3 regions of the Colwellia sp. BRX8-9 genome follow, and region 3 is predicted to be linked to each of the others. Evidence: predicted binding sites of a transcription regulator. Region 3 holds the regulator's gene; each other region holds the start of a gene.
What was found. The regulator sigma-54, encoded in region 3, starts transcription at its own class of promoters, with help from an activator protein. The targets are predictions, from matches to a motif close to GTTGGCACGNNNNTNGNNT.

Region 1 (5,897 bases), on a different contig from region 3:
ATTACCGATATATTTGGTCAGTAATTTAGGTTGGCAACATACTAATGTTGGGATATTTATGGCGTTATGGATTATCGCTTATGGTATTGTTCAAGGCTCAACACCTAAATTTTTTATTAAAAATAACCAACATAATATCAAGGGTCATTTGTTATTTACTTGGGGGATGATTTTATCCGGTGTTACCTTGTTGTTAGCACTGTTGATGTTTTATGCGACCAAGCTCAACATCAGTACTGAAATCATTATTATTGCAGGCTTATTTATTTTTGGGGCTGTTTTTGCTATTAATTCTGCGCTACATAGCTATGTGATTGTAGCCATGGCGAAAGAAGATGGCGTTTCTATGGATGTTGGCTTTTATTATATGGCTAATGCCCTGGGAAGGTTATTAGGGACTGTTATGTCAGGTGTTATTTATCAATTTACTAACTTAATTACCTGTTTAATCATTTCCGCTTTGTTTGCTGGACTTTCAGCCTTATTGATTAAACGTATTAGTCTGTCAAACGAATAAGGCGCAAAACAGTGACAATGTTAACGTTAACAGCATGCTGGTAACGTTAACATTCTATATAGCGATGAAGTTAGTAACGCACCGCTAAATCATTTAATTGGATGTTACCCAATAATTGCCCGTCAGTAGTCATTGCCTGTGCGCTTTGCTGAGACACTTGGGTTATTTTTACTGTGTAAGGGCTAACGTTAAAACCTGCATAGGTTTTTCCTGAGTCAGTAATGATATTATTTAAGTGTAATAGAGAAAACTCATCTCCAACTTTTACGCCATGCCTTTTACCTAAATTAATCGTTAACGAATTACCAGCTATTTGCACTACCTTGCCACGAGTAGGTTGACACATCATATTTTCGTCGATATCAATGATCATATCCCCTAACACTTTTTCAATGGCCATTCCGTATTGGCTTTGCCAGAATACTTCGCTATGAACATCAACTTGCTGACGTTTGCCAAATTCCCATGGGGCAGAACTACGGTACTGCTTAGTGAAGACAGATTCACCATTAGTACCGTTGTAAATATATAGGCTGACACTAAACTGACGGTTAAAAACATCTTCTTGCCAGAACTGCCAACCGTTGGTTGAGGCTTGTGCAAAGCTAATGTCATTAATTTCAGAATACATGACATACTGAGTATCGCTGATATTAGCTAACGACATGGTGAGATTTTTTATTGCTTCAACTTGTAAGCTGTTATTTAATCTTGAGAACTGAGACTTCTCTTTTAATAACAATCTGGTGTCTAGATAAATACCTTGGTTGTTAATTTTATAAGCAAGTTTAGCCATCAATTTATTATCAAGAGCATAAATTTTACCGATACTCGCTTGCTCTCTATGCATTAAGTTACTACGGGTAATTAATAAAGACTTTCGATAATCAGAAGAGAAGCACTGTTTACTTTGTGGGAAGATGTCAGCACGAATGGTTACGGTGACCAAATTGCCCTCATAATTTTCATCAACCAGCTCAAAAGAGTTTACGGTACCGCTGGCGCGAATATTTATTTCATTTTGTGTCAATAATCCGTTAACCGTTTTTTGCACACTCGATACGGAAGCTCCGGCAACGAGTAAGGCTTTTTTTAATGCATTCTCTATGGCTAATGTTTTTGCTCGTTCGGCATTGCCCTGCATTATTACTGACTTTCCCTGAGCTTCATACCACTGGGCATCAGCAGAATGAGTGATAAAAAATAAAAGTAGAGCTGATATAAATAAGCGCATATGAAGTCCGTCAGTAAAAAAGGTTTAATATCTACTGTCGAATATGCAGTTTCTATGCCCACTTATTTTAATACGCAAGTAACTTTATAGATTGGCGCGATTTGTGCTTTATTTATATTAGAAACTATTTGATGTCGTTTATCGATATTACTGCAAAACTGATTATTCGCTTTCAGAGCGATCAAGGGGAGCTCAATGAAAAAGTGGCTTATTCCATTATTTATTCCAACGTTGATGTCGTGTTCATCAATGAATATGATGAGTGATGAAGATAATTTTTATAAATCAAAGCAAGAAGTACGAGGTGAAATTGACAGTTTCAATCTACCTCGACATGCGATAGCAGATGTTGTTAAAGGGCTTACTTATCAGATGCTTGAAAGCAGCTCTTTTGTAAACCCTAAAACACCTATCGCGGTAGCTTCTTTTGTCGAATTAGAAAACCTTGAGTCAACTAATTGGCTGGGTAATCAAATATCAGAGAACTTTGTTCATGAATTACAGCGCCATGGTTTAGTTGTTATTGATTTTAAAACGACGGGACATATTCGTGTCACTGCTCAAGGTGATTATGTTTTTAGTCGCGACTGGAAAGAGCTGCCAGAGCGGCAGATTATTGACTATGTTGTAACCGGTACCATGATGGAACAAGAAAATGGTGTGATGATTAATGCTCGGATGATTGGTATGCAATCACGTGTTGTTGTTGCCACGGCACAATCTTTTATCCCAAGCTGGGTAATTGGTGAACAGATTAATCAAGATGAAAGTGTTCGGATAAAAGATGGATTAATCATTCGAAACAGCGTTATGTTAGCAGAAGACGAACGTTCAATTAAAATTGTTAATTAGTTTTTTATATTGATGTAGGACTAACTTTTGGTATTTATGATGAAAAAAATTATTCTTAATATATTAACCGCTGGTAGTTTAGCTTTGTTACTTGCCAGCTGTTCTAGTGTTTATGACAAACACGTACAATGGCAAAGTGTTAAGCCTGAAACCTTCCCTGTGTTACATGCTATTGGCCAAGCGCCGATAAGTTTGCAAAACTCACAACATGAAACGCAGCGTATGTTGATGGCGATTAATGCCTCAAAGCTTGCCGCTTATGCAGAACTTGCAGAACAAGTTTATGGGCAAAAGATAAATGGTGAAATGACCATGTCACAACTGATAATGGGTAAAAATGAAGTGTCAGCGTCAGTTCAAGGTGTCATCCGCGCAGCTAAAGTGATTAAAAGCTATCCTGTTGGCGACAGTTACACCACAGAGTTAAGTTTAGACTTTGAAGATGTTTATAATATTTATTTAGCTTCTTCACCCAAACGTGAAATTAAAGCGGTTACCTATTATTAAGTGTTAACAGCACACCCTTAAAAATCATATTGCAGACTTGCATAAAAATATGCGCCGTTAAAACCGAAAGGAGCTGATCGGCGTGAATATTTGAATACACCTGTGCTATCAACAATGATATTACCTTGTTGATCTTCAATTGTGCCTCCTCGAGAGTTTCCTATACGATTTTTGTCAGGCATAACATCAAATAAATTATGACTACCCACAGTGACCGCAAGATTTTTTGACATTTGATGGCTAACGCTAATATCAGTTAATAGCTCTGCGCCATAAGTTTGTTTACCACCATCGGTTATTGTATATTTACCATAGTGATTGAACAATATATTGATGGTCCAGTGCTGGTTTTTATAAAGGGTGTTTACACTTATTTTATTGCGTGGTTGCCACTCTTCAATGATAGAAATATCTTGCTGTGAAAAAATTTCTTCAACGCTAATGGTATGCAGTGTGCTGTGATCAGGTGTAAATAACTTGGTTACCTCTGTATTGGTAAAGTTTGCCGCTAAGGTGAAGTTAATATCTCCAGAAAAAGCTTGAGTCTGCCAAGTAGCAACAATATCTGTGCCTTGAGTTGCGGTATCTGCACCATTTAAGAAAAACTGTCCTTTGGTAACAGACTCCTCAGTAAAAGCTTGGTCGAGTAGAGGTGATATTCCCATACCCAATTTACTACTAATGACAATACGATTATCAATATCAATCTGATAAAAATCAAAGCTAATATCTACATTTTCAGTAGGGCTATAGATAAAGCCAACACTGAGGTTGTCAGATTCTTCTTCTTTTAAAGAAGGCACCCCGAGTCGAGTGGTCAAAGTACTATCATTTCTGAATGTTTCCACTTCCTCACTCAACAATGAGCCACTTTCGTCAACAATAAACTGTGTACTGATATTATTGAAATACATTTGCTGCATAGAAGGTGCACGAAAACCTGTGCTATAGGCTCCGCGCAAAATAAGTTGCTGGTGTGCTTGCCAATGCACCGCAAGTTTTGTATTGGTGCTGTTACCAAATATATCATAATCATCATAACGAATGGCCGCACTGAGCTCGATAAAGTCATTGATTTGGGTCACAGACTCCGCAAAAAGTGAAACAACATCACGGCTCTCGTTAACCGCAAGTTCAGGTGCAACCCCCGGAAAACCTTGAATACCACCAGCGGCATCTTGGTCAAACAATGCTTGATTATTGTCGGTATCATAATCCTGAAAGCTGTAGGGGTTACCTGGTATTATTTGGTATATTTCTTGGCGAAACTCTGCGCCTAACGCGAGTGAATAATTTTCATAGTCTTGGCTAAAAAGTAAATTTACTGTCTCAAGTGACAAGGATAGCCCGTAAGCAAAAGCAGACTTTGGTAATTGAGCACGTAATTCATCTACTGTTAAGTCACTGGTTTGTAATAGATAGTTAGTGTAAGAAGCATTAAGTGAATCTTTAGTCGTATAGTCTATTTGGTTCTTTCCATAGGTATATGAAATATCAATGGCGCTGTCATTATCGAAAGCCACTTTATAGCCAAAATTGTATGACATATCTTTTATATCTGAATCTATTTTGGGTAAATAACCCTGAGGAATCGTTGCTTGACCATCGCTTAATAGTGGGTTTTCATTGTTATTCGCGCTGTGACGAAAGAATGCGGCAGATTGGTTTTCTCGATGTGAATAGGTTAAAAAGCCATAAAGTTGCCCGTTATTCAGTTCAAATGTACTGTTTGCGGCAAAAGAAAGTTGTTGATACGAAGGGTCGCCAATACGAAATGTTGCTCGGTTAGCGGATAACTCTCGAGGATCATCGGTTTGCCAATGACCATTGTCCAATTGAGTGCACTGGCCAAATTGGCAGGCACCATGTAAACCTGAGCGGTTGGTACTTTGATGGTCGACTAAACTTAATGTGGCATTGATAAAGCCATCATCACCCAGCGGTAAACCTTGCGTATAAGATAGCTGAAAATCTTGACCATCACCTTGCTGATAAGCACCAGCTGATGTTATTAAGGTCGCTTGCTCATTACTATCGTTTAGCACAATATTAATAACACCCGCTATGGCATCCGAGCCATATTGTGCGGCTGCACCATCACGTAAAATTTCAATACGTTTAATGGCTCTTACTGGAATGGCGTTCATATCTGTACCAGCTGTACCTCGGCCAACAGAGCTATTAATATGAATTAAACTCGCTTGATGACGACGCTTACCATTTAATAAAATCAGTGTCTGATCCGGTCCTAAACCACGCAATGTTGCTGGCTGTAATACGTCACTGCCATCACTTATTGCTGAACGAGAAAAATTAAAAGAAGGTACTAGTGCTTGCAATATTTGACCAAGGTTAGTCTGGCCACTATTACGCAGAGTGTCCGCAGATATAATATCAACAGGAACAGGTAACTCTTTTACGGTTCTGCCATTAATATGACTACCAACAATAACTATTTTTTCAATGGCTTTGACTTTTTCTGTGGTCTTAATTTCTTGTTTAGATTTGCTCTGCGCTGTAACGTTATTTTTCTGCTTTATCGACCATTGGCCTTTATTATTTATTTCTGCATGAAGCCCCGTGTTTTTAAGGAGCTTCCTCAAAGCCAAAGAAACTGAGTAATAACCCTCTATGGCATTACTGTTAAAACTTCGGGTTAAATCATAAGAAAATATAATGGTCTGATCGGCCTGCTGGGCAAGTTTAATTAATGCTTGATCAACGGATTGAGCGGCGACAGTAAAGTGCGTTATATTGGGTGCAATAGCTTGTACTTTAGCTTGAGTG
Region 2 (5,897 bases), on a different contig from region 3:
GCCGCCGTGCATATCAATCATCTCAAGCGCTTTACCACCACCAAGAGCCACACACGTAAGTGGATCATCAGCAACGACAACAGGAATGCCAGTTTCTTCCATTAATAAACGATCCAAGTCACGTAATAATGCGCCACCACCAGTAAGTACCATACCACGTTCTGAAATGTCAGAGGCTAGTTCTGGTGGCGCTTGCTCTAAAGCAACCATAATAGCACTAACAATGCCGGTTAGTGGTTCTTGTAGTGCTTCTAATATTTCATTGCTGTTCAACGTAAAACTACGAGGAACACCTTCAGCTAAGTTACGGCCACGTACTTCAATTTCTAATACTTCTTCACCTGGGTAGGCTGAACCAATTTCATGTTTAATACGCTCAGCGGTTGCTTCGCCAATTAAACTACCAAAATTACGACGTACGTAATTGATAATGGCATCGTCAAACTTATCGCCACCGATACGTACAGAAGAAGAATAAACCACACCGTTCAATGAAATAATACCGACTTCAGTGGTACCACCACCAATATCAACTACCATCGAACCTGTAGCTTCTGAAACGGGCATACCTGCACCAATAGCCGCAGCCATTGGTTCGTCAATAAGATAAACTTCACGGGCGCCAGCACCAAGTGCAGACTCACGAATAGCGCGACGTTCAACTTGAGTAGAACCGCAAGGAACACAAACAAGTACACGAGGACTTGGGCGTAAAAAATTATTACTGTGAACTTGTTTAATAAAGTATTGCAGCATTTTTTCAGTAACAAAAAAGTTAGCGATAACACCATCTTTCATTGGGCGAATAGCTTCAATATTACCTGGCGTTCTGCCCAGCATTTGTTTTGCAGCAGAACCTACTGCAGCTACACTTTTTGAACCACCAGAGCGGTCTTGGCGAATAGCAACTACCGAAGGCTCATTCAAAACGATGCCTTGGTCTTTTACATAAATAAGAGTGTTCGCCGTTCCTAAATCTATTGATAAATCATTAGAAAACATGCCGCGTAATTTTTTAAACATAAGATCTAAATATCCTAAAGTGTTATAAAAAGAGAATTAATCTCTTTTATTCTCAACAAAGCATTGAGTTAATCAATGAGCATTTTGTCAAGTTTGTTAATAATATATTATATGGGCTAATCATACCTGAGTGTTTCAAATTTGTGTTGTTTGAATGATAAAAAACATCACTTTTTTAGCATATTTTTAATGACTAAGCCAAAATTGAGGGAATTGTTAATCAATAATGTATTAAATCCCTCATTCTTGTTAAAAAGTCATAGTAACATTTTCTCGATTTGGACAAAATGTTACAATTGCACAATTACGTTTATCGGTTGTGTTACTTACTTTTGCGGTGCAGTTACACTTTCGCCAATCTTTAGTCTTGTATTCAACACCAATAGTTCCCTAATTATTACCATAAAATGACAAAAATATTTTTACACTCGCCGCGAATTAAAAATCAATCTTTTTGGATAACCTATTTAATAAATTTCAGCATTTTACCACGAGATTACCATGCTAATTAATCATATTTATCGGTGAATAAAATTTCATGATGACTAATGAATAAAGATGAATGTTCGGCTTAAAAGCCAACTGTTTTTTATCGGCACATCTTTTCAAATAAATTTAGCGAGCCTAATATAGGTCCTATATAATTATTTTAAGGCAATAAAAAGCCCCGTATTGACGAGGCTGTTTGCACGTAAACGCTACAAATTCGAAACTATTGAATTACACGATTTCTCATGGATAATGCGATTAAAGCAATGGCAAAAATCATAATTGTTGTAGGTTCAGGTACTTGAGCTGGAGTATTGCGAACGTAAAAAGTATCGAAAAAGAAATTGTCATGAACATTAGAAACCCAAACGCTTGAAATGTCACTATCATCTAAATTAAGGCTATCAACACCCATATAGCGTGTATTCCAATATATCGCAGCTTCAATTAAACTCCCATTATCATTGGTAAAATCACTAAGTGTAAGTTCAGATAGTTCAAATAATTCTTCGTTTGTAGTTGCAAATCGCCACCCTTCATTTAGATGAAAATCTTCAGGGCTCATTAATTGATTCCCGTCATAAAACTCTGTATTTACATAAGATGCCCATACCCACTGAAATTGACCTTTAACTATATAAAACTCTTCAGGGATTACATCACTGATTATACAAACCTCATCTTCAGGATCGTCACAAACCCAAACACCAGATTCATCTATTAAGCCAGCATGAGCTGCGCTTGATAACAAATAAATTAGAAAAACAGCTAATTTCAAAGAAAACTTAATCATTATAATTCTCAATTAATGAAAAACTTAGTATATCAACTAGTAAGCACAAGTTATGCCAACCAGTAAATTCCATTAAAAAACAACAGGTTGCTCTTTTAGGTATATATACATAAAGTAAACTGTAAAAATTTCTAACACTTAATGCTAAAACACTGCAACAGACGTTATAGGCTTCTTGCTTCTATTTTAACGGTACGAGATGTTATAACACCGCCGATGGAACATTGACCTGTACTGGTAATAATATAGTAGGTTGTGCCATCAAATTCACCGTCATCATTACAGGTTACTAAAGCTTCGCAATTCTCTAAACCTTTAACATTCGAAAAATCAGGTTCAATTATAATATTTTGGCATGTCGTTCTTATATCAGTGTCATGAGGAAAAACTTCGAGTAATTGCCATTGAGCCCCCGTCTGCGCTGCTGCATATGCACGCGTACCGATAACTTCATAAGCTACAGACTCAGCACTTGATGATAATATTTTAACCAACCCCGCACCAAGTAAAGCCATTACCACAATGACAAAAATAGCGATAACGATAGCACTACCCTTTTGCTTGGCTGTGACTTGAATAACGCAATCATCGCGTTTATGTAAATTTATACTTCTATCGCTATGGAACATTCGGCACCTGTATTTCATTCTCAAATAAAATTTCTTCGAATTGCCTTGTAAAATATAATCGAATCGAAACAATTGCATTTCGCTGCAAATTAGCACCAATCGTACTAAAGGCAGAATCATCTTTTAGATATTCTGCCATTACAGCTCTATTGCTTAAGTTGACTGGCTCGCCGGTGATACTATGACTTGTCACATCGTATCGAATTAAACTATTATTGTCATCGCTGCCTTCGATACAATACATCACAGAGTCGTCGATAAAATATACTCTGTTGGTTGTTGATTCTTCGGCAAATAGCACTGAACTATCTAATGTTAAAACATGCGGGTCTATCGAAGAGTTAGTCGAATAAATTGCACTATCAATAGGATAAAACTTCTGATTAGATGAAAGATAAACATCATTCGAATTTAAAGGGTAAACGATCGCATTAAAGGTTACTACATCTGTAATACTGACCGTGGTCGAAGCTGGCACAATAGTAACTTTATCACTTGCTGAGTCTGGAGCAACGGGGATATCAACATAAATAGCACTAGATTGAATCGGCATAAACTCTAAACAGCCGTTGGTCGTTATCCGTGCACTATTAGGCAACGCACCTCTAAGTTCTCTGTTGAGTCTTTCAATGGCAAACCGGGCAGATGATAATATTTGATCTCGTGCCGATACATCAGAATATATTTGACTGCCAAATTGTAAAAAAGAGCTAACACCTACCGCGAGTATACCCAATAATACCATAGCGACTATAAACTCAATTAACGTAAAGCCTTTTGATTTTATATTTTTAAAATGCCCCGTTTTAAAGTTTTCTTTTTTTGAATGTAAGCAATGAATAGCATTTATTTTAAGGTTATTGGGCTGACAAAAACGAGAAAGCATTAGAAGTTCACCCTATATACCGAAAAAATGTAATCATCATCTTGTGGGCTGCGCACAGTAATAGTAATTAACTTTGTTGTTTTTTCATCATCAACACTTGCATCATATGTTCCACTATAATCACTGTCATAAATTACCGAAACATTCATAGAGAAGCCGACATAAACATCAGAAATAGGATTACCTTGAGAGTTGAGAATGTTATCGTCAGTAAAATTAATCGAGTTGTAATCATCTACATCATTATAATCAACGCGCTGCTCACTGCCGTCAGCACCCAAATTCGCCGATGTAGTACAAAGATCTGCAGAAATTTCTCCACATCGTAAAAAACCACCGGACATATCAGAGTTTTCATCAAAGGCTTTGCCTAAAATTTCATTGATCATGGATTGACCTAATTCCGCAGCTCTGATCTGATGAACTTGAGCAGCACTTTGGCTTGCTAGAGGATATATCAAAGTTGTTAGCACGGCATAAGTAGTAGATAAAACCACGATACCGACAATAATTTCAATCAGCGTAAAGCCAGTTTGTTTTGCAGTACTCTGATATTTTATCTGATTAATTAACAGCATAAATATAGCCTTGATCGTTAATGGCAACAATGAGGGTTTGTTCTTTACCAACTATACTAATTTGGCAAGGAGAAACACAATCAACAGGTCGTCCTAAATGATCAAAAGAAAAAAGTGTTGAACCACCTGCATATTGAAAGCTCACCCCATCTTCGATTATTTTAACGATGGTGGTACTGTTCACATTATTATCAACAAAAGTTGTGCAGCTAACATCTGGAATACCTAACTTATCACTCGTAACTAATACATCATGACACCCGCTAACAGAGGTATCTTGCATGGCACGTAACTGAATACTGCGAAGTTTGGTAACGGTTTCATCTTGATAGATTATTTCTTCATATCCACCTGTTGATTGCATTTTAGGGATTACGGTGGCAGAAATAATACCAATAAGTATGATCACAACAACTAGTTCAATTGTAGTGAAACCAGTTATATTCTTAAAGTTATTATAATTCAATTTATAAAGCATTAACTCCCCCTTATTAAATCTCTTTACTTAGAGAGTTTCATAATTTAAATGCAAGGGTTTACCCCTGCTACAGACTTACGATTTTCGCCCCCTTGCCTGTAATAAGCTATACAATCAAATACAATGCGAGTAGGGGGAGCACCTTCTCTATCGGATCTATATATAATTAATGATCCATCTCCAGCAATGAGCATAGAATAAACATTCTCGTCAACTTCAATCAACCTTTTCCAATCTGCAACATTTGCTTTGGGGTAACCGTAATGAATATTAAGAGGACCATCAGACAAGGCAACTGTTGGTGAATCATTTCTATGGATATTCTGATTTCCAGCAACTATAGACTTACTATAGACAAGAGCCGACGCTCCTTCTAAAGATCCCTTTACAGCTTCTAATGTCGCTGTATGAGCATCAGATGTTATGTCTATGTATTTTGGCGCTACTGTGGCAGCAAGAATACCTAAAATAACAATAACCACGATCAACTCAATAAGCGTAAAGCCTTGAGTAATTTTTTTTGACTGTATTAGTGTCACTTTAGAGTCCATTGATACTTTCACTTTTGAAAAATCTCATCTATTTAATATTAAATAGCATATCGTATTTGTTTATAAAAATATATCTTGTAAACGACAAACAATTAACCGATTAAATATTGTAAATATAGATGAAGCACTTTACTCTTTATGCACTATTTTCTCTGACTAAATTACCGTGACGCTATTTCCCTATTTCCGATTTTTTCTCATTTTATACTTCTGCTTTGCCATGCATATTGTTCTTGAAACACCCGGTGGCACAGGGCTTTATTTGTCATTCAATGTTTTTGGTTGGTTAATCGCCACCATACTTATTTCTTTAGGTCTTTGGCAAATTACTATTAATAAAAAAGTCATTCTTAGTAAATTACAGCTTTACAGTTTATTGGGGTTTCTGTGTTTATGTGTGCCTATGTTTTATGGCAGTGAGTTCAGTGACCACGCTATTCCACGCTTACTAGGTTTGGCCGGTGGTTTAT
Region 3 (5,897 bases):
CATACTAGGCACTAAAGAATTTAAAATAGCTAAAATAGCCAGTTGGCTTAAAACACCTTCGAACATACTCGATACAGCAACGGCAAGTAGTGCGGTAATGAGATTAACGCCAAGCCAAATAGAGCGTTGTTGCGTGCTTTTTAAAACCGGAGCAAAGGTATCTGCCTCTCCATCTAAGCCCGCCATACTCATCATTGAATGTTCGGCATCCTCACGAATAATATCAATAACATCGTCTATCGTGATACGACCAAGCAAACGGCCTTCATCATCAATAACTGGTGCAGAGAACCAATCAAATTTTTCAAAGAGTTGCGCTACGTCACTATCAGACAAATGCACTTGAATTGCTTCAATATCTTTATCAATGAGTGTTGAGACGATAATTTCAGGTTTAGCGGTAATGATCGCCGCTAGAGAAACGGCGCCAATAAAGTGATTCTTACCATCGACCACATAAAAAGAATCGGTCGCTTCAGGTAAATCACCCCGTAAGCGCAAATAGCGCAATACCACATCAACCGTTACATCGGGACGAATTGTTATGGTATCGGTATTCATGATACCGCCAGCGGTATCTTCTTCAAATGATAACGCGGCTTCGACTCGACCTCGGTCTTGCGAGTCCATAGCACTTAATACTTCTTGATAAACACTATCGGGTAGAGTACGTAAAACTTCAGCTAAATCATCAACATCCATGCCTTCAGCAACGGCGGCTAATTTTTCAGGGCGGATAGTTTTTAAAATACCTTTTCGAACTTCCTCATTGAGTTCTTCAAGTACTTCACCGTGATTATCAGCGTCGATAAGTTGCCATAAAACGGCACGACTTTTCGGGTGAGATGACTCTAATATTAAAGCAATATCATAAGCTGGCATGTTCTGTAGTAATTTTCGAACGTGCACAAACATACCGCTACCAAGTGCTTTATTGACTTGTTGCAGGCGTTGATGATTTTGTTGTTGCTCTGATATTTCCGGCATAAAGTTTTCCTGTGCCGCAGTAATACGAAAATTATATTGTTTATATCTTAGTCAAGATGCGCTGGCTAAGGTGTTGTAATGAATGATAACGTAACTTTATTTTTTATTCAGTCTTTTTATCATTCGTCTTCATCAAATTTATCAGAAAATAACTGGCATACATCGTCAAGTGCTTGTTGAGCATCTTCTCCTTGGGTAATCACCTCTACGGTTTTTCCAAAGCCACCGGCCAGTAACATTAACCCCATAATACTACTGGCATCAGCTTCTTTGCCCTCTAAGCAAATAGTAACGTTAGCATTAAGCTTTTGGCTTAACTGGGCAAGTTTAGTGGCAGCACGTGCATGTAATCCCAGTTTATTGCTAATGGTTAATGATTTATTATATTTTGGCATACAGTGACCGTTATTAAGTGCTTTGTATTTTAATGTCGCGATGATGAGACTGAACATCTTCGCGTTCTTTTCTAAGATTGTTTGCTAATATTTCTGCAATATAAACCGATCGGTGTTTTCCACCCGTACAACCAATGGCGATAGTAATATAGCTGCGATTGTTTCTTTCTAAGTGGGGTAACCATGTCATCATAAAACTGTTAATTTGCCAGATAAATTTAGTGACAATCGGTTGGCTAGCAAGAAAGTCTCGCACGGGTTGATCTAAACCGGTAAAACCTTTTAAGTCTGTTTCCCAAAAAGGGTTAGGCAGAAAACGTGCATCAAAAACATAATCTGCGTCTTGTGGTACACCGTGTTTAAAGCCAAAAGATTCAAACACCACCACCATAGATGCCGAGGTTTTGCCCAAAATTCGCTCACGCACTAAATCAGATAATTGATGAGGTGATAACTGGCTGGTATTAATATACAAACCCGCACGCGTGGAAATAGGCTCAAGCAGCTTTTTCTCTAAAGAGATGGCTTGGTCGAGTGGGATATTTTGTTTAATCAAAGGATGTAAACGACGCGTTTCACTAAAACGTCGAATAAGATCAGAGTCATCAGCATCTAAATACAGAATATCGAGTTTTACTGTTTTTGGTAGATAATCTAATATTTCTGAAACGTCATTAGGATCATTGGGTAAGTTACGTACATCTAAACTAACCGCTACTTTGTCGTAATCATTAATAACGGTATGCGCTAATGCAGGCAATAAATTCACCGGAATATTATCGACACAGTAGTAGCCTAAATCTTCGAGTACACGTAAGGCGACACTTTTACCTGACCCTGAGCGACCACTGACTATCAAGAGTTTCATTTGAGTTTTCCTGGATTATTATTAGATTTTATTAACGTTTAGCATGCTTTATTAAAGTAAAAAGCTCTTGCGAATTTTGGCATTTTCTTACTTGCTTTGCGAACTGTTTAGTACTAAATATTTGCGCAATACTTTGTAAGGTATCTAAATGTTGTTGGCAGTTTTCTTCGGGGACAAATAACGCAATAATAATATCGACAGCACGGTTGTCTATCGCATCAAATTCAACGGCTTGTTCACTGGTCAGCAATACAGCAATAACTTGTGACGTGTTGGTTAATCGACCATGAGGAATCGCAATGCCATTTCCTATGCCGGTAGAGCCAACCTTTTCACGCGCCATTAAGCTTTCGAATAATTGATGAGTATCAATATTGTCGAATTTTTTTGCCGCAGTTGTGCTAATTATTTCAAGGAGTTTTTTTTTGCTTGTACCCTTAATCGCACACAGGGTGCAATCAAGGGTAAGGATATCTTGCAACTTCATTATACTACTTAGATTCTTTGGTGAGTGAACAGGCGATAAACAGCATTAATGCTGATTCGTTTTACCTTTGTACTTCAATATTTGCCGGTCAAGCTTAACAACAAGACTATCAATAGAGGCATACATGTCAGCATTTTCAGCTTTTGCATGTAAATCAGAGCCACTAACGTGAACAGTCGCTTCAGCAATTTGATTTGATTTTTCAACGGTGAGAACAACATGAACATTATTGATATGATCAAAATGTCGGCTTAATTTTGCCATCTTAGTCGTGACGTTTTCTCGTAAAGCTTCGGTAATGTCAACATGGTGGCCAGAAAGATTAATTTGCATAAGCTTAATTCCTCATCTTTTCGTTAAAGTAAACTTTTTCGTTGGTTAGAAGGTGGAATAGAAAGTGACTCTCGATATTTTGCTATGGTGCGTCGAGCTACATTTATCCCTTGATCGGCTAATAAATCAGCCATTTTACTATCACTAAGTGGTTTTGCTGGGATTTCGGCAGCAACAAATTTTTTGATTAATGCACGAATAGCTGTTGATGAGCATTCGCCACCGCTTTCGGTGCCAACATGGCTTGAGAAGAAAAACTTCAGTTCGAAAATTCCACGTGGCGTATGCATGTACTTTTGTGTCGTCACTCGTGAAATGGTTGATTCATGCATATCGACAGCTTCGGCAATATCATTTAAAACCATTGGACGCATGGCTTCATTACCATGTTCAAAAAAGCCAATTTGACGTTGCACAATACAGTTTGACACTTTTAATAAGGTATCATTACGGCTTTCTAAGCTTTTAATAAACCATTTAGCTTCTTGTAAATTTGAGCGAATAAATTGTGTGTCCGCTGTCGACTTCATCGAACGTGACATCGAAGCATATTGCTGATTCACCGAAAGTTTTGGCGCAGTATCAGGGTTTAATTCGACCACCCAACGGCCATTTTTCTTTTCAACAGACACATCAGGAATAACATACTGATCGTCACTCTTCATCACACTATCGCCGGGTCTAGGATCAAGTGATTGAATAAGACGCACCACTTCGCGCAGTTGCTCTTCTTTCAGTCGAGTTTTACGCATTAATGTACGATAGTCTCGGCTACCCAGCAGATTAATATGGTCACGCAAAACTAACTTACTTTCTGCTAACCAAGGTGTAGCGGGGTCAAATTGATTAAGTTGAATGATTAAACATTCTGAAATAGAACGAGCAGCGACACCGACAGGATCAAAGAGGTTAATACGTTTTAGTACCACCTCAATTTCATCAAGCTCTACTCCTTCAATGGCAACACTTTCTAAAATGTCTTCACTAGATACCGTTAAGTAACCGGCGTCATCAACAGCATCAATAATTGCTGTCGCTATAGCGCGGTCTGTTTCGGTAAAAGGGCTTAATTCCATTTGCCAGCGCAAATGATCTTGAATGGAGTCTTGAGTCTCGCCTTGGTAAGTATAATCTTCTGAAGCTGGGCCTGAGCTTGAACTTGCTGCACCGGCCGTGTAGTTATCATCCCAAGTGGTATCCATGTTTAATTCTTCAGGGATATCGTTCTTGTCCATGGCTTCAGTGGTGGTGATTTCATCAATGGTAGGCGTAGCGTCTTCGCTACCATCAGAAGCAGGGGCTTCTTTAACGTCACCATTACCGGCAGTGTGAGCTTCTTCAAGGTTGTCAGTACTTTTATCTTCGGGATTATTTGAAGACTCATCCATTTCTAATAATGGATTACTTTCTAAGGCTTCCTGAATTTCTTGTTGAAGCTCTAACGTAGACAGTTGCAGCAATTTGATTGCTTGCTGCAATTGTGGCGTCATGGTTAATTGTTGTCCTATGCGGAGTTGTAGAGTAGGGCGCATTTAGGTCATTAACTTCCTATTATTTTTAATGGGATATTTTCGTTTTTTTCATACGAAGATACTATTCATTTACTGACTACTATAGCGTGAATTGTTCACCAAGGTATACATCTCTTACGTGTTGATTTGCAAGAATTTGATCTGCAGTACCTTCTGCAATAAGTTCACCATGACTAACAATATACGCATGTTCACATACATCGAGAGTTTCACGTACATTGTGATCAGTGATCAACACACCAATGCCACGTTCTTTTAAGTGTAGAATAATTTTTTTAATATCACCTACTGAAATTGGGTCAACACCAGCAAAAGGTTCATCTAATAAAATAAATTTTGGTTCAGCAGCTAATGCGCGAGCAATTTCTACTCGGCGGCGTTCACCACCAGATAAGCTCATGCCTAAATTATCTTTGATATGACCTATGTTGAATTCTTCAACAAGATGTTCTAATTTTTCTTCGCGTTCAGCATCTGATAATTCTTTTCGTGTTTGTAAAATAGCCATAATATTGTCGTAAACACTGAGTTTTCGAAAAATAGAGGCTTCTTGTGGTAAATATCCGATGCCTTTTCTCGCACGCTCATGCATAGGCGCTAACGTCAGGTTTTCGTCATTTAAGATAATATCGCCACTATCACTTTCAACTAACCCCACAATCATATAAAAAGAAGTTGTTTTTCCGGCACCATTTGGGCCCAGTAAACCGACTATTTGTCCTGCTGAAACTTGCATACTGACATTTTTAACCACTTTTCTGCCTTTATAGGCTTTGGCAAGGCCTTTTGCCATTAGGGTGCTAGTGCTCATAAATTAATTTTTTCCTGAGTTTTCGCGTCTGTGGTTGTCGCTTTAATTTTTTCTTTCGGCTGAAAAATCGTTTTAGTGCGTTCGTTAGATTTACTTTCAGCATTAACATACTGAGTGGCAATATTGTAAGTAATTCTACTGCCACTAACCTCACTACCTTCTTGCTGTAATAACGCATTTCCTGAAATTATCACTAAATTATTTGCGGGCTCATATCTTATTTCGTCTGCTTGTAAGCTAAGAGGAGTGCCATCGGCTAAGGTTTGTTTAAAGGTTGCTGGCTTCCCTTTAGCGATATAGGTTTTTTCTTCACTGCCAGATTGAGTCAGCACTTGTACTAAATCAGCACGTATAACTAATGAACCTTGAGTGATCACCACGTTATCAATATAGCTGAATATTTTATTTTTAAGATCAACGGCTTGTCTTGAAGCGTTAATTTCAATCTTTTGTTTTATATCAAATTTTTCAGCGAAAGCTGACG

Region 1: H4J70_RS06145 (FlgO family outer membrane protein) is a predicted target of sigma-54. The motif match lies at 1,842-1,860, and genes of this name have one in related genera.
Region 2: H4J70_RS10080 (PEP-CTERM sorting domain-containing protein) is a predicted target of sigma-54. The motif match lies at 2,347-2,365, and genes of this name have one in related genera.

The regions. Positions count from the first base shown of each region.
Region 1 covers NZ_JACGVN010000005.1:179,623-185,519, forward strand. Annotated here, with positions in the region: gene arsJ (organoarsenical effux MFS transporter ArsJ) at 1-517, shown strand, start outside; gene H4J70_RS06140 (flagella assembly protein FlgT) at 588-1,751, opposite strand; gene H4J70_RS06145 (FlgO family outer membrane protein) at 1,947-2,603, shown strand; gene H4J70_RS06150 (LPP20 family lipoprotein) at 2,643-3,110, shown strand; gene H4J70_RS06155 (TonB-dependent receptor) at 3,128-5,897, opposite strand, start outside.
Region 2 covers NZ_JACGVN010000010.1:29,553-35,449, forward strand. Annotated here, with positions in the region: gene H4J70_RS10075 (rod shape-determining protein) at 1-1,023, opposite strand, end outside; gene H4J70_RS10080 (PEP-CTERM sorting domain-containing protein) at 1,736-2,305, opposite strand; gene H4J70_RS10085 (type II secretory pathway component) at 2,470-2,934, opposite strand; gene H4J70_RS10090 (PilW family protein) at 2,924-3,820, opposite strand; gene H4J70_RS10095 (prepilin-type N-terminal cleavage/methylation domain-containing protein) at 3,820-4,398, opposite strand; gene H4J70_RS10100 (hypothetical protein) at 4,385-4,876, opposite strand; gene H4J70_RS20900 (prepilin-type N-terminal cleavage/methylation domain-containing protein) at 4,921-5,415, opposite strand; gene H4J70_RS10110 (PglL family O-oligosaccharyltransferase) at 5,648-5,897, shown strand, end outside.
Region 3 covers NZ_JACGVN010000002.1:167,978-173,874, forward strand. Annotated here, with positions in the region: gene mgtE (magnesium transporter) at 1-987, opposite strand, end outside; gene H4J70_RS02455 (HPr family phosphocarrier protein) at 1,107-1,382, opposite strand; gene rapZ (RNase adapter RapZ) at 1,396-2,250, opposite strand; gene ptsN (PTS IIA-like nitrogen regulatory protein PtsN) at 2,282-2,737, opposite strand; gene hpf (ribosome hibernation promoting factor) at 2,783-3,070, opposite strand; gene H4J70_RS02475 (RNA polymerase factor sigma-54) at 3,094-4,602, opposite strand; gene lptB (LPS export ABC transporter ATP-binding protein) at 4,682-5,413, opposite strand; gene lptA (lipopolysaccharide transport periplasmic protein LptA) at 5,410-5,897, opposite strand, start outside.